3 regions of the Bradyrhizobium sp. i1.15.2 genome follow, and region 1 is predicted to be linked to each of the others. Evidence: predicted binding sites of a transcription regulator. Region 1 holds the regulator's gene; each other region holds the start of a gene.
What was found. The regulator PhoB, encoded in region 1, activates phosphate uptake and scavenging genes when phosphate is short. The targets are predictions, from matches to a motif close to TGTCATNNANCTGTCAT.

Region 1 (5,151 bases):
CCCTCAGGAAGGCAGGCGTTGCCGAACGCACACCGCCCTCGCCCTGGATCGGCTCGATCAGGATGCCGGCGGTCTGCGGACCGATCGCCTTTTTCACTGCCTCGAGATCGCCATGCGCAACCTGGTCGAAGCCCTCCATGGGTGGGCCGAAACCTTCGAGATATTTTGCCGAACCCGTCGCGGCCAGCGTCGCCAGCGTGCGGCCATGGAAGGCGCCTTCGAAGGTGATCATGCGATAGCGGTCTGGATGGCCCTTCGCGGCGTGATAGCGGCGCACGACCTTGATCACGCATTCCAGCGCTTCGGCGCCGGAATTGCAGAAGAACACGAAGTCCGCGAAACTTTCATTGCACAGGCGCGCGGCAAGCTTTTCGCCGTCCGGGCTCTGGAACAGGTTCGACATGTGCCAGAGCTTCGTGGCCTGTTCCTGCAACGCCGCGACCAGCGCCGGATGGGCATGGCCGAGCGCATTCACCGCCACCCCGGAGGTGAAATCGAGATAGCGCTCGCCATTGGTCGCGATCAGCCAGCAGCCTTCGCCACGCTCGAAACCGAGGTCGGACCTGGCGAAAACGGGGAGCAAATGCGGCGCTGCGCTGTTAGTCATGACGGTCACTTGAATGTTGCGGACGGTGTAAGCGTGCATTACGCAACGCACCATCGACCGGCCCGGAAAACGAAACGTGCCGCCTCTTGAGGGCGGCACGTGCGACTATCTTAGGCCTGGTGAAACGGGTGTCAATGCCGCCCGGAAAGCCTCGCGAAACGCTGAATCCGTAGTCTTGCGGTGCCGATTTTGCGGGATTTAGCCACGGAACATGTGGAAGCGAGTCGGCGGACTCTTGCGCGGGAGTCACGCCATATTGTAGCGTTTGGATTGTCAGATACGACATCTCGTGCAGTGGTTCTGATCTTTAAGTCCTTATGTACCGGCGTAAACGTTCGGGCGTTCAAGACGCGCCCGGCGAGCCTTAAGGGATTCTGGCGGCACGGGTTTTTGAAGGCTTAGGCATTCGCTGCGAGGCCCCAGGATGGCTGGCGCGCAGCGAGGGAAAGGGTGCAATGACGGTTTTGACCTGGTCCGATGATCGCGTCGAGCAGCTGAAAAAGCTCTGGGAGGCCGGACTTTCGGCCAGCCAGATCGCGGCGGAGCTCGGCAATGTGACCCGCAATGCCGTGATCGGCAAAGTGCACAGGCTCGGTCTTTCGGGCCGCGCCAAGAGCCCATCATCGGCAGCGCCCCGGCCGCGCAAGGCGCGCCCCGCGCAGCACATGATGCGGGTGAGCCGCCCGATCTCGCGCGGCAACACCGCGCTGGCGCAGGCCTTCGAGGTCGAGGCTGAGCCGGATCCGGTCACCTACGACAACGTGGTGCCGATGAGCCAGCGGCTGTCGCTGCTCGAATTGAACGAGGCGACCTGCCACTGGCCGGTCGGCGATCCCTCGAGCCCGGACTTCTTCTTCTGCGGTGGACGGGCGCTGTCCGGCCTGCCCTATTGCGCCCAGCACTCGCGTGTTGCGTACCAGCCGGCGTCGGATCGGCGCCGCGCACCGGTGAAGCCGGGTCCGCGGTAATCAGGGCAAGTCGTCGCGCAAAGACAGTTCAATAATTTCAGTGTCGTCCTGGCGAAAGCCAGGACCCATACTCCGAGCACGCAGTAGTCGTGCGAAAGGGGTAACTCTGAGTCTTCGCCAAACCACTCCCTGTGGTTATGGGTCCCGGATCAGCGCTCGCTTGTCCGGGACGACATCGGAGAATGCAGGGACAGCTCGCCAACAAACAAGCCTGCAACCCTACACCTGCTCCGCCTTCGCAAACCGATCATCCAGCGCGTAGCCGGCGCCGCGGACGGTGCGGATCGGGTCTTGCTCGCGGCCGAGATTGAGCAGCTTGCGCAGGCGGCCGATATGCACGTCGACGGTACGCTCGTCGATATAGATGTCGCGGCCCCAGACGCTGTCGAGCAGTTGCTCGCGCGAGAACACCCGGCCCGGATGCTCCAGGAAGAACTCCAGCAGGCGATATTCGGTCGGACCGAGATCGATCGGCCGGCCCGATCGCGCCACGCGGCGCTTGTCACGGTCGAGCTCGATGTCGCCAAAAGCAAGCACGGTGGCGAGCCGCTCCGGGCTTGCACGCCGCAGCAGGCCCTTCACGCGTGCCAGCAGCTCCGGCACCGAGAACGGCTTGACGATGTAATCGTCGGCGCCGGTCGCAAGACCCCGCACCCGCTCGCTCTCCTCACCGCGCGCGGTGAGCATGATGATCGGGAGCTGCTTGGTCTCGGGACGGGTGCGAAGCCGCCGGCACAATTCGATGCCTGACAGGCCCGGCAGCATCCAGTCGAGCACGATCAGATCGGGGATGTGCTCCTTGAGGCGGGTGTCGGCGTCGTCGCCGCGCATCACCGTCTCGACGTCATAGCCGTCGCCTTCGAGGTTGTAGCGGAGAAGCTCGGTCAGGGCTTCCTCGTCCTCAACCACCATAATGCGTGCGCCCATCGCGTCGTCGCTCCCTTAAGTCTTCAGGTGTTCGGTACCGTGTTGGCGAAGGTCGTCATGTCGCCCTTCGGCCGCTTGTCGGTGATCGCCTGGCCCTCGATCATGTAGAACACGGTCTCGGCGATGTTGGTGGCGTGGTCGCCGATCCGCTCGATGTTCTTGGCGCAGAACATCAGGTGAATACAGAACGAGATGTTGCGCGGATCCTCCATCATGTAGGTGAGGAGCTCGCGGAACAGCGAGGTGCAGATGGCGTCGACTTCCTCGTCGCCCTTCCACACCGCCATCGCCGCCGGCAAATCATGCGCGGCATAGGCGTCCAGCACCGACTTGACCTGCTGCTGCACGAGGTCGGTCATGTGCTCGAGGCCGCGGAACAGCTTGAGCGGATGGAAGTCCGTCTCCAGCGCCGCGACGCGCTTGCCCATGTTCTTGGCGAGGTCGCCGATGCGCTCGAGATCGGTCGCGACGCGCATGGCGCCGACGATCTCGCGCAGATCGACCGCCATCGGCTGGCGGCGGGCGATGGTGAGCACCGCACGCTCCTCGATGCGCTTCTGCAGCGCGTCGAGCTCGGTGTCGATGGCGACGACGCGCTGGCCGAGCGGGACGTCGCGGCGGATCAGCGCGTCGACGGACTCGACGATCATGCGCTCGGCGATGCCGCCCATCTCGGCGACCAGGCGGGTGAGTTCCTGGAGGTCGGTGTCGAAAGCCTTTGCGGTATGTTCGGAAGCCATGTCGCGTCTCCTCAGCCGAACCGGCCGGTGATGTAATCCTGCGTGCGCCGGTCGGTCGGCGACGTGAAGATCTTGCTGGTGTCGTCGAACTCGATCAGCTCGCCGAGATACATGAAGGCGGTCTTGTCGGAGACGCGCGCCGCCTGCTGCATGTTGTGGGTGACGATCGCGATCGTGTAATCCTCGGACAGCTCCTGGATCAGCTCCTCGACCTTGGCGGTCGAGATCGGGTCGAGCGCCGAACAGGGTTCGTCGAACAGGATCACCTCGGGCCGCACCGCGACGGTGCGGGCGATGCAGAGGCGCTGCTGCTGGCCGCCGGAGAGCGACAGGCCGGAGGCGTTGAGCTTGTCCTTGACCTCGTTCCACAGCGCGCCGCCGCGCAGCGCCTTCTCGACGCGGCCGTCCATTTCGGACTTCGAGATCTTCTCATACAGGCGGATGCCGAACGCGATGTTCTCGTAGATCGTCATCGGGAACGGCGTCGGCTTCTGGAACACCATGCCGACGCGGGCGCGCAGCAAATTGAGGTCCAGCTTGCCGTCGAGGATGTTGGTCTGGTCGAGCATCAGCTGACCAGTGGCGCGCTGGCCGGGATAGAGGTCGTACATCCGGTTGAAGATGCGCAGCAGGGTCGACTTGCCGCAGCCCGACGGACCGATGAACGCCGTGACGCGATTGGCGCCCAGCGTCAGGTTGATGTTCTTCAGCGCGTGGTGCTCGCCGTAATAGAAGTTCAGGTTGCGCACGGTCACCTTCGGGGGCGCCTCCGGCAGCACCGGCGCGTGGGGCAGCCCACCGGCCGCGCTCATCGATACGGAAAGATCACTCATTTTGCGGTCCTCTCGGCGCCAAGGATGCGCGCGCCAATATTAAGGGCAAGAACGGTCAGGGTGATGAGCAGCGCCCCGCTCCAGGCCAATTGCTTCCAATAGGCATAGGGGCTCTGCACGAAGTTGTTGATGGTGACAGGCAGGTTCGCCATCGTCTTATTCAGGCCGAGGCTGAAGAACTGGTTCGACAGCGCGGTGAACAGCAGCGGCGCAGTTTCACCGGCGACGCGAGCGGTTGCGAGCAGCACGCCGGTGATGAGGCCGGAGCGCGCGGCGCGATAAGCGATCCGCTTGATCACCAGCGAACGCGGCAGGCCGAGCGCCGAGGCCGCCTCGCGCAGCGCGTTCGGCACCAGCAGCAGCATGTCCTCGGTCGTGCGCAGCACCACCGGGATCACGATGACCGCGAGCGCGAGCGAGCCTGCGATCGCCGAGAAGCCGCGCATCGGCACCACCACCGCGCCGTAGATGAACAGGCCGATGATGATCGAGGGCGCCGAGAGCAGGATGTCGTTGATGAAGCGGATCACCGAGGTCAGCCGGTCATTGCGGCCGTATTCGGCGAGATAGGTGCCGGCGAACATGCCGAGCGGCGCGCCAATGCCGACGCCGATCACGGTCATGATCAGCGAGCCGACGATGGCGTTGAGCAGGCCGCCCTCGTTCGATCCGGGAGGCGGCGTGTTCTCGGTGAACAGCTGGACATTGAGTCCCGCCAGTCCATTGTAGAGCAGCGTGATCAGGATCAGCGCGAGCCAGGTGACGCCGAAGGCCGTTGCGGCGATGCAGAGCCCGCGAACGACGATGTCCTTGCGGCGGCGGCGTGAATAGATCGGATTCATGGCGCTAGTTCCCCGCCTTCTTTTCCAGCCGCATCAGCATCAGCCGCGCCGCTGCGAGCACGAAGAAGGTCAGCACGAACAGCAGGAGGCCGAGCAGGATCAGGCCGGACTGGTGCAGGCCGTCGCTCTCGGCGAACTCGGATGCGATCGCCGCCGAGATCGTGGTGCCGGGGGCGAAGATCGAGGACGAGATCCGGAACGAGTTGCCGATGATGAAGGTCACCGCCATGGTCT
Region 2 (5,151 bases), on a different contig from region 1:
GGTCAACGCCTGCAGGAAAGCGGCACGGTTCGGCAAATCGGTGAGGCCGTCGTGATAGGCCATGTGCGCCATGCGCGACTCGGTCTGCCGGCGATCGGTGACGTCCTCGTGGGTCTTGATCAGATATTGCGGCTCGCCGGTGTCGCTCAGCACGGTAGCGCGGCGGGTGAGAAACAGCCGCAGCCCGTCCTTGGTGGAGATCGGGTGCTCTTCGGTGATCATCCCGCGCTTCTTGATCGCGGCTTCGTCGCGCGCGATGATCAGCTTGGCTTCCTTGGGATTGAAGATGTCGGACGCGGTCAGGCCCGTGGCTTCCTCACGCCTGCGGTTGAGGATCGTCTCCGCGCTGCGGTTGGCGAGCAGGTAGCGGCCGTCCTTGACCTGCTCGACGATCAGGGCCACCGGGATGTTGTCGACCACGAGCTCCAGGAACTTCTTCGTGCTCTCCAGCTCCTTCGACAGCGAGCGGCGATCGGTGATGTCCTCGAACACGAGCATCAGGAATTCGGGCTTGTTGCTCTCGTTGCGGACCACGATCCGGATCGAGGCAACCATGCGCCGCTCACCGGCGCGGTCGACCTCGAATTCGTTGCGAAACTGGCCGTCCTGCGAATCGAGTGCCGCCCGGTCGGTCGCCTCGATGCTGTCCGCCGAGACAGGCGCAAACAGCTCGCGCGCGGTCTTGCCGACGACATGGTCGCGCGAGAACCCCCAGAACCGCTCATAAGCGCTGTTGGCGAAGATGTAGCGACCATCCTCGATGTTCTTCGCGGCCACGCAGGCCGGCACGTGGTCCAGCAATGTTTCCAGGAACTGCTTGGTGGAGGCGAGCTGCCGCGACAGCCTGCGCTGCTCGCTGACGTCCAGATGCGTCGTCACCGAGCCGCCATTGGGCAGCACGAAATATTTCACCAGGATGGCCCGCCCGTCCGGCAGTTCGGTGATCAAGCCGTTGGTGCTTGCCGCCTTCTCATAGAACTCGTCGTTGGAGGCGCCCCCGAGCACACCGCGCTTGCGTCGCAGCTCAAGGAGTTCGTAGCCATTCATGTCGGCCCAGAGATCCGACCGCGCCAGGCCGTAAATCTCGAGATAGCGGTCGTTGCAGAAGATGATGCGCCGCTGCGCATCCGTCATCACCACGCCCTGGTTGAGATTGTTCATCGCGGAGGAGACGAAGGCATTGCGCCGCAGCTGCAGACGCTTGGTCCGGCGCAGCGAGGAATGGATCCACAGCGCGATCGCGACGAGGAACGAGCAGATCACGATGCCCGCGATCAGGGCTTCCCAGATCACGTTGGGATCGAGGTGGCCGAGATAGCTCGGAGGAGTGAAGCTGTCGGAGAGGGCAAAGGCGCGCGCAGGCGTCACCGCTGCGGCCAGGCACACGACGGCCTGCACCGCAATCGGAAGCGCGCTGCCCGCGTGCCAGTTCTTCTCAGCCATCAGCCACCCGCGATTTCAACGTCGGATTGTCTGGCCTCGCGGGTTTGGATCGGGTAAACGCCTGTACGCGCAACGAAAAAATGTGGCATCAAATACGGCAATTGCCCTGACATGATAAATGCTTCGTTAACGGAAAACGCCCCCGCGCCGCCGGTCCCAGGCGTGAGGCCATCGTCGCTTCGAGCGGACGTCCTGCACTACCATGGATAGGGTCGACTGCGTCGTCGTCGGAGCCGGCGTGATCGGGCTCGCGGTGGCTCGCAAGCTGGCGCAAGCCGGGCGCGAGGTGATCGTGCTCGAGGAAGCCGAGGCCATCGGCACCATCACCTCCTCGCGCAACAGCGAGGTGATCCATGCCGGCATCTACTATCGCGCCGGAAGCTGGATGGCGCGCATGTGCGTCGACGGCAAGCACGCGCTTTACCGTTACTGTTCCGAGCGCGGCATCCCGCACAGGAATAGCGGCAAGCTGATCGTCGCGACCAATCCGAAAGAGACCGAGAAGCTGCAATCGATCAAGGCGCATGCCGAGGCCAACGGCGTGCTCGACATGCAGTTGCTCACGGGCGATGCGGCATGTGCGCTTGAGCCGGCGCTCGCCTGCGACGCCGCGCTGCTGTCGCCGTCGACTGGCATCATAGACAGCCACGCCTACATGCTCTCGCTGCGCGGCGAAGCCGAGGACGCGGGCGCGGCCTTCGCGTTTCACACCCCGCTGATCCGTGCCAAGGCCACCGCCGGCGTCATTGAAATCGAGGCGGGCGGCGAAGCGCCGATGACGCTGCAATGCAGCCTCCTCGTCAACGCCGCCGGGCTCTCGGCGACCACGGTGGCGCGCAACATCGAGGGCATGCCGCTGGAACGGATCCCGACGGCCTACCTCGCCAAGGGAAACTACTTCAGCTGCAATGCCAGGGCGCCGTTCTCGCGCCTGATCTATCCGGTGCCCGAGCCCGGCGGGCTAGGGGTGCATCTGACGCTGGACATGGCCGGGCAGGCACGTTTCGGCCCCGACGTCGAATGGATCGAGACGATCAATTATGAGGTCGACCCATCACGCGCCGAGCGCTTCTATCCGGCGATCCGCAAATACTGGCCGACGCTGCCTGACGGCGCGCTAATGCCGAGCTATTCGGGCATCCGCCCGAAGATCGTGCCGCCGGCGGTGGCCACGCAGGATTTCTTGATGCAGGGCCCGCGCGATCACGGCGTCGAAGGCCTGATCAACCTGTTCGGCATCGAGTCGCCCGGGTTGACGTCATCGCTTGCGATCGCGGATCACGTCGCCGAGCTCGCAAATGTCTAGTGGTTTAAAGCGAAGTGGATTCCAGTTGCGCGTAAAGAACCGCGTCCAGACAAGAAGCTAGAGCCGCACAAATCCTTGCACGGTGCGCGCCTTGCAGCAGGGATGAGCGCAAAGACTCCCATCCCTGCCTGAAAGGGTGCGATCAACTCTACGCTGTTACGGGGGTTGCTAGTGGAGCGTGTCGCCGTGCCTGAGACGCTCGATCTGGTCCTTGACCATCAACTTCCGGCGCTTCAACTCAACAATTTGCAGGTCGTCTGTTGAAAGGTGCACGAGAGCTTCGTGCAATTCGTTTTCGAGAGTTTTATGCTTCCGCTCCAATTCAACCAGATGTGCCTGAATTGTCATTCGAAACCTCCTCGGTAGGGGTGAACCTTGGATTCGACCGGACGAGGAAGTGTACATCACCGATTCGTTCTGTCGATGGATATCAGTCGTCGCAGTGTCATTTTTAAAAATTCATATGTAACGAAGCGTGAGTAAGGGAACCACGCGGGAAAAATCCGTGATATCAATGCGCTTGCGCAACGCCGCAGCGACCGGCAGAAATATCTCGCGGGAGATCGGCGCAGGACAGCCCGAGATCGCTTGCGATCACGGCGCGCAAGGACGATAGTTTCCACAGGGCATCCACAGCCTTAATCTCACGCCTATCGGTTTTTCGGCCACCGCAGACATGACCAATGAAGATGCGCGCGAACTCGAATCCGAGCTCGCCCGGTTGCACCAGGAACACCGAGATCTCGATGTGGCGATCGATGCACTGCATCAATCGCCCGCGCCCGACCTGTTGCGGTTACAGCGGTTGAAGAAACGCAAGCTGTTGTTGCGTGACCGTATCGCGTTCATCGAAGACCAGATCACGCCCGACATCATCGCCTGATCCACAGGAGGAGAGCTTTACGGCAGCTCGCCGCACGCGAATCCGCTTGACTCGAAAGGAACAAAATAAGAACATTTGCGCACCAACGCCCCCAGGAAAACCGTCCAAGGAAAACGCAGATGTCGGCAACCGCCCTTCTCGACAACAGCCATTATGAACAAGCCTGCGATCAGGCGATCGCGATGTGCGACGGCAATCTGCGCAGCACCATCAAGGCGCTGATCATGGCCAATGAATATCTGGAGGCCGAGCTGGAGGAATTGCAGGCGGCCATTTCCGCCGGCTGCATTCCGGAGACCTCACGCAGCAAGATGCGGAGCAAGAGCAGCGCAGCCTGAGCTGTCAGCTATCGGAGCCGACCATGTCCGATGTCACCTATTACGTTGCATTACCTTTCCTGACCGACGAGGACGGATCGCCGGTCGCAGGTGCGGCCGAGGAATGCCAGACCGCGGCGGCCGCGTTACGGCGCGCCGAGGTTATGTCGCACGGCGCCGGCCACACCGGCGCCGTCGCGTTCAGCCGCAGCGGCGATCCCATGACCGGCGAATTCGGCGACGCCAAACTGCTTCGCAGCTTTGGCAACGTACCGAAGGACCTCGGCACGCTTTAACTAGCTGCTGACGAGCCTGATGCGCGGCTCGTGCCGCCGGTGCGCCTTGCGCACATACATCGCGGCATCGGCCTCTTCCAGGGCGCGCGCGGCGTCGGACTGTACCCCGAGCAGGGCCACGCCGGCGGAAGCGCCCGCGCTCACGTGCTGGCCGCGAAAGACAAAGGACAATTCGTCGACAGCCTGCTCGAAGGCCGCGGCCTTCGCCTTGGCGTCGGTCTCGCTGAGATTCCAGAGCAGCAGCGCGAACTCGTCGCCGCCGAGCCGGCCGACCACGTCGGAGGCGCGGATCTGCCGCGTCAGCGTGGTGGCAATCGCCTTCAGCACCTCGTCGCCGGCCGCATGGCCGAAGGAATCGTTGATCGGCTTCAGCCGATCGACGTCGAGCACGATCAGCGCGCCGCTGGCGCGGTAGCGCTTCATGTAGGCGACGGCGCGTCCGAGTTCGCGTTCGAAGCCGCGCCGGTTCGGAATTTCGAGCAGGAAGTCGGTGTCGGCGGCCGCCTCGAGCTCCGCGACTCGCCGCAGCGCCCCCTTCAGCTTGCTCCGGAGGTCACGGATGGTCGCGTTGATGGCCGTCTTGATGACCGCTTTGGCGCCGTCATCGGCAGACGCTCCGCGTCGCGACGGTCTGGTCGGACGCTTGACCGGACGCTTAGGAGCAACTTTGGAGCGAGCGGCGCTGGTTTTCGGGCCCTTTTTGGCCTTCGCAGCGCTCGCCCTTTTTGGTTTCTTCATGGGCATCCTGCTCAATGAAGGCTTGCGGGGATTCACCAAGACAGGATAGTGCATTCCCTTCTCCTTGCCACCGCCTTGCGAGCCACCGGCCGGAACCGCTAATCTGGCCTATCTTCCTGTTTTTCGAGCACAATTCACGTCATGACCGCGCCGATCGCCATCATCATG
Region 3 (5,151 bases), on a different contig from region 1:
TCCTTTTCATACCGACTTTCACCTTCGCCTGCGAGATCGGAAAGATCGTCGCTGCTTGCTCGCAAAAGAGCGATATCAAGGATCCGCTGGGTATAGTCATAAGTCGGCCCGAGGAGTTGGCCGCCCGGCACGTCCTTGTGGGTTGTCGCGATGCGTCGGCGTACCACCATCGCCGCGGGGTCGACCGGTTCGGCGTAGCCGAACCGGGTGAGCGTGGTCCGGAAAGCGCGCAACAGGTAGACCGCCTCGGTGAGGTCGCCCTCGGACTGCTTGATCGCCAGCGCCGCCAAGTCCGGGTCGTAGAGCGAGCCCTCGCTCATGACTCGGTCGACGGCGAGTGACAATTGCTCGCGGATCTGGTCGACGCCGAGGTCGGCAATCGCCGGATTGCCACGGCGGCGCTTGGCGAGGAGACGGTGCGAAGCAGCGATGGCGGCTTCGCCACCCTTGATCGAGGTGATCATGGTTCCTCGGCTTTTGTGGAGCGCGGCAGGCCGACAACGGCGAGGTCGTCGGTGAGGAATATGTCGACGCCGAGCGGATAGCGAGCGGCATTCTCGCGCCAGGACGGCCAAAACCAGTCCGGCAGGCCACGAGGCGCGAAGCTGGTCGTGGTCTCGATTCCGGGCCCGGAAAGACGCACGACGGGCCCGCCGGCGAGCGAAGGCACTTGCAGCAGAAGCGTCGTCGAACGGTCAGGATAGGTAGCCACACCCGGATGGAAGCTGCCCAATCCCGGCATCCGGCCAACATCGCCGATCAGCGCACAGGTCGCAATTCTCGGATCACTGACTTGTGGCGCGTTTGTATGGAAATGGAGATAGCGCCGCACCGAATCCCGCGAGAGCGCCGGGTCGAGCCAGATCGAACAATCGGGGTCGATGAGCGTGAGCGCGATAGCGGCGAGCGGCCCGCTCATCGGCTGAGGCGGCTGGGCGGGGCCGGGAAACGAAACCGGTGTGCCGGGCCGCGACAGCGCTGTCAGCAGTCGGCGGAAAGCTGACTGCGCATCGTGAACGGGATCGCGGAATGCAGGCGGGATCAGATCAGCCGTCATTCGCCATGTCTCCCTGGCCCAGCATGAAGAAATCGACCTTGCTCCGTTGGGCCTCGCGCCGGATCGCCCGCTCTGCTTGGCGCACGCAGCGATCAATCGCGGCAATGATCGGGCCGATCTCGCCCGCCCCGGTAGCTTGGTCGCGCTGCATCAGTCCATCGAACACGGCGGCGAGTGCCGCGTGGCGCTTGTTGCGGCCGAGCACGTAGCCAATGCCAATCTCGCCAGTCTCGATCTGGAGCGTACAGCGCGTCACAGTCGCCTCGCCGATATTGAACACAGTGCCGGTGCGCCCGACGGCCCCCCGCAGCATCGCTGCACCACATTCGGGACGCCGTATCCACTGGAATTTTGGCCGAGCGACCGCCGCCCAGTGACGGTCCAGTTCTGCAATCGGTGCTTTGGCAAGCAACGTCATCCAGTTTTGGCGGCTATATTGATGGTGCGTCACTGAGATATTCATGTGTCTCGGATCAACTCACAGCGCTTGACGTCCGGCCGTCCAGACCCCTCGGACGACAGGACCGGCTCGGTCGGCTACGCGGATGAGGTCGGCGCGCTTGCCCACAGCGATCTCGCCGCGATCGAGAAGGCCGAAGGTTTCCGCTGGCCGCTGGCTTCCGAGTGCAACGGCCTCAGGAAGCGTTAGCCCCCCGGATTGACTCGCTAAGTACCAAATGCCGCGCAGAATGCTGGCGGGGATGTAGTCTGAGCAGATGATGTCAATGAGGCCGTCCTGCGCGAGCTCCCGCACCGAGACGTTCCCAATATGTGACCGCCCGGCGACGAGGTTCGGTCCCCCAACGATGATCGTCATGCCCGCGGTGCGGGCGGCTTTCGCCGCCTCCAGAGTGATTGGAAATTCGGAAATGACGAGACCGTATCCGACCGCTTCCGTGATATGGGCAAGAGTGGTGTCATCGTGGCTAGCGAAAGGTACACCGCGCGCGCGACAGTGTGCGACGAGGCGGCGCCGATTTTCTTCCGTGCAGTCCTCTGTGGTCGCGACGGCGGCAATCGCTGCCTCGATCTCCGCCGCCGGCGTATTTTTGCGACGTTCTAGATGGCGGAAGCGCTCCGGGTCCCGCCGCGGCCCGTCATCCATGATGGTCACGAATCGAAGTTCGGGCTGGTCGGCATATTCAAGGAAAAGTTCAATGAGGTCGTGCTCGCGGGCGTCGCAGCGCAGGTGAAGCGCGTGGTCAGCCCTAAGCAGGCCGTGACGGCGCGCCTTCCCAAGCCCCTTGAGCATCAGAGGCAGCAGGCGCCGTCGCTCCGGGTTGCCCACCGCTCCAACGATCACGGAATCGAACACAGTGGTCGTCCCAGCCGCGCAGACCTGAACGTCATGAGCAATCGCCGCACCCAAGGGGTCCCAAGTCATGCCGGCGCGCGGGAGAATCTGCTTTTCGAGGTGGTCGGTATGGACGTCAATCAAACCGGGCAGCAGATGATCGCCTTCAAAGTCGAGGGCGCCCCACGCAGTGGTATTGGCTGTCGAAATATCAGCTATCGCGCCGTCAACGATCTGGACCGTTCCTTTGAAACAGGTCGACCGGGTCACGATCTTGGCGTTGGTCAGGACAACCTCGCGGGATTGATGAATAGTTTGTGGAACTTGACTCAGCGTACCGATCGATTGACCCATCAGAGGACGCCTCTTTCTTGCTTTTAAACCCGCTTGAGTTCTATCAGCAGTCAAAGGCGCAGTGAGAGACAGCGCGATGACAAATCGTGTGACTTTGATGGAATTGTACAATGTCCTCAATCGAAAGGCGCTGTCCCAAAAAACGTTCGACCAGGCCACTTCGGTTTCGTCGCCAACGTGAATGAGCAGTAAGGTCCCGGATGGTTCTTTCCGAAGGTACAAGTGGCGATGTGATTCCTATTCTGTCAATTCAGCTTCATCTGGCCCGCTTAGTCGGAGCATGTCGAGCACATTGCCGTTCCGGGCACTCCTATTCGGCTCCGGCATGAACCGTCTCCGCTTCAAGGCAGGTTGTCATGATGAAAATGATGTTTTCAGTAATACCAGCCATCGCTGCCGCCTTTATCGGGGTGACCGCAGCCCATGCCGATCCGGTCACACTGAGGGTGGGCTATGCCTTTCCGGCCCGCGACGGCCTCTTCCGCCAGCCGATTGTCGAGCGGTTCATGCAACAGAACCCCGACATACGAATCGTCACGGAAGCCAACGCCGCCGACTGTCCGGCCCTGTTGCAGCAACTATTGAGGGCGGCGGTCACCGGGGATCTGCCAGACGTCGTTGCCTCGCTTTGCTATCCGGATATGCCGGTCCTTGCTGAGCGAGGACTGCTCGTACCACTCGACAGCTTTCTTGCCGCTGACCCGCTATGGGCCGCGGTCGGTGTGAGGCCAGAGGCGCTCGCCGCGACGCAATGGAAAGGCAAGACGATCGCCCTTCCGGAATCAGTATCGACGAGCGTTGTTTACTACAACATGGACGTCATTCGTAAAGTGCGTTTGAATCTCTCAAACTTGGATCTTTCTTGGGACGATATCCTGTCGCTCGCCGACAACATCCGCACGTCGATCCCTACACTTGTTCCGATCTTCTTTGAGTATTATCCCGACAGTTACAATTGGTCGTTCCACGCGCTGGTATATAGCCATGGTGGCGACGTGTTCACACCCGACGGAAAGATCGCCTTCGACGGCGCTGCCGGGCAGGCCGCCTTGCAGTTGATGCGCCGCTTCGGTGAGACTGGCATGGTCGACATGACCACCGAACAGGCGCGCCAAGCCTTTGCCTCGGGCAAAATCGGCATTTATGTCGCCTCCAGTTCGCGCCTGGAACAATTGACCGCCAACCTTGGATCTACGCGCGACATCCGCACCGGTCCGTTCCCGCACTCGGCTGCCGGCGGCAGGATGCCCTCGGGTGGCAGCGGACTGGCGATCATGACTCGCGATCCAGCGAAACAGCGAGCGGCGTGGGAATACCTGAAATTCGCTCTCGGCGCAGAGGCGCAAACGCTGATGGTATCGAAGACCGGATTGACGCCGGTCAACTCGATTGCGGTCAGGGACCCGAAATACCTTAGCGACTATTACAAATCGAAACCGAACGCCCTCGCTGGCCTTGCCGGGCTCGCCCGGATAAAGAGCGTGAATGTCTATCCCGGCGACAACGGGCCCCGCATCACCGCCGTCATTCGAGATCACCTGCAAAGTGTCGTGACGCTGAAACAGACACCGGACGGCGCGCTCGTCGACATGATCCGCGATGTCCAAAAGCTCTTGCCGAAGCGTTGAAGTTTCTGTTTGGTTCGGCGCCATTACGGGTGGGGAGAGCGATCAATCATTCTTCGGAAGCTCGTCGCTGTTTCCCAAAATCTTCATCAGAGCAAATTCTCCTGCGCTCGACGGTGACGAGAGGAATTCATTCTCGCGAGCTGCCGACCAGCTAGCTGACTGTCATTCAGGGTTGGCAGAATTTCCAGTCTGCTGTCTCGATTGCAAGGTGCTATCACGGAGATGGGTGCATAATCGTGCACCTATGTCATCTTGGCATCGCATTGCCCAAGTGCAGTTGAATATGGTGTGGCGGCTCGTTGACTGAGCCTGGACGTGCTAAGCGACCCCCAGGATGGGTATGAATGGCGCGGTCGTACCTATTCTGTCAGTGCAGTTTCATCAAGACCGGGTAGCGATCGCCAGAATGCCTTAGCAAGGTGCCCGGCACGATGAGGGCCGGTCTGGACAGAAAGTGGCCCATGAGTGACATCCACCTTCATCACATCACCAAATCCTTTGGCCCAACGCCGGTCCTTCGGGGTATTTCGCTTGCGATCGACCATGGAGAGTTCCTGACGCTGTTGGGGCCTTCGGGCTGCGGTAAGTCGACGCTCCTCAGGATTTTGGCGGGGCTGGAAGTGCAGGACAGCGGCTCCGTGAGGATCGGAGAGGGGCTAGTTGATGGCTTGCGGCCGAAGCTCCGTGATGTCGCCATGGTGTTCCAGTCCTACGCGCTTTATCCCCATATGACCGTAGCCGCCAACATGGCCCTGCCGCTTCGCATGCGGCGATTGAAGTTCTGGCAAAGGCTGCCGATCCTGGGAAGATTCATGCCG

Region 2: a site for PhoB is predicted at 3,182-3,198, ahead of ABIB80_RS08115 (YdcH family protein). Genes of this name have one in related genera too.
Region 3: a site for PhoB is predicted at 2,771-2,787, ahead of ABIB80_RS37840 (alpha-D-ribose 1-methylphosphonate 5-triphosphate diphosphatase). Genes of this name have one in related genera too.

The regions. Positions count from the first base shown of each region.
Region 1 is NZ_JBEPRQ010000001.1:487,426-492,576, forward strand. Features, by position in the region: gene ABIB80_RS02370 (aspartate aminotransferase family protein) at 1-607, opposite strand, end outside; gene ABIB80_RS02375 (GcrA family cell cycle regulator) at 1,063-1,575, shown strand; gene phoB (phosphate regulon transcriptional regulator PhoB) at 1,795-2,502, opposite strand; gene phoU (phosphate signaling complex protein PhoU) at 2,526-3,242, opposite strand; gene pstB (phosphate ABC transporter ATP-binding protein PstB) at 3,254-4,075, opposite strand; gene pstA (phosphate ABC transporter permease PstA) at 4,072-4,917, opposite strand; gene pstC (phosphate ABC transporter permease subunit PstC) at 4,922-5,151, opposite strand, start outside.
Region 2 is NZ_JBEPRQ010000003.1:119,134-124,284, reverse strand. Features, by position in the region: gene ABIB80_RS08125 (sensor domain-containing protein) at 1-1,443, opposite strand, end outside; gene ABIB80_RS08120 (NAD(P)/FAD-dependent oxidoreductase) at 1,646-2,749, shown strand; gene ABIB80_RS08115 (YdcH family protein) at 2,918-3,097, opposite strand; gene ABIB80_RS08110 (YdcH family protein) at 3,426-3,632, shown strand; gene ABIB80_RS08105 (hypothetical protein) at 3,752-3,970, shown strand; gene ABIB80_RS08100 (hypothetical protein) at 3,994-4,245, shown strand; gene ABIB80_RS08095 (GGDEF domain-containing protein) at 4,246-4,983, opposite strand; gene purE (5-(carboxyamino)imidazole ribonucleotide mutase) at 5,125-5,151, shown strand, end outside.
Region 3 is NZ_JBEPRQ010000047.1:17,829-22,979, reverse strand. Features, by position in the region: gene ABIB80_RS37855 (carbon-phosphorus lyase complex subunit) at 1-464, opposite strand, end outside; gene phnH (phosphonate C-P lyase system protein PhnH) at 461-1,057, opposite strand; gene phnG (phosphonate C-P lyase system protein PhnG) at 1,047-1,520, opposite strand; gene ABIB80_RS37840 (alpha-D-ribose 1-methylphosphonate 5-triphosphate diphosphatase) at 1,536-2,705, opposite strand; gene ABIB80_RS37835 (extracellular solute-binding protein) at 3,062-4,333, shown strand; gene ABIB80_RS37830 (ABC transporter ATP-binding protein) at 4,795-5,151, shown strand, end outside.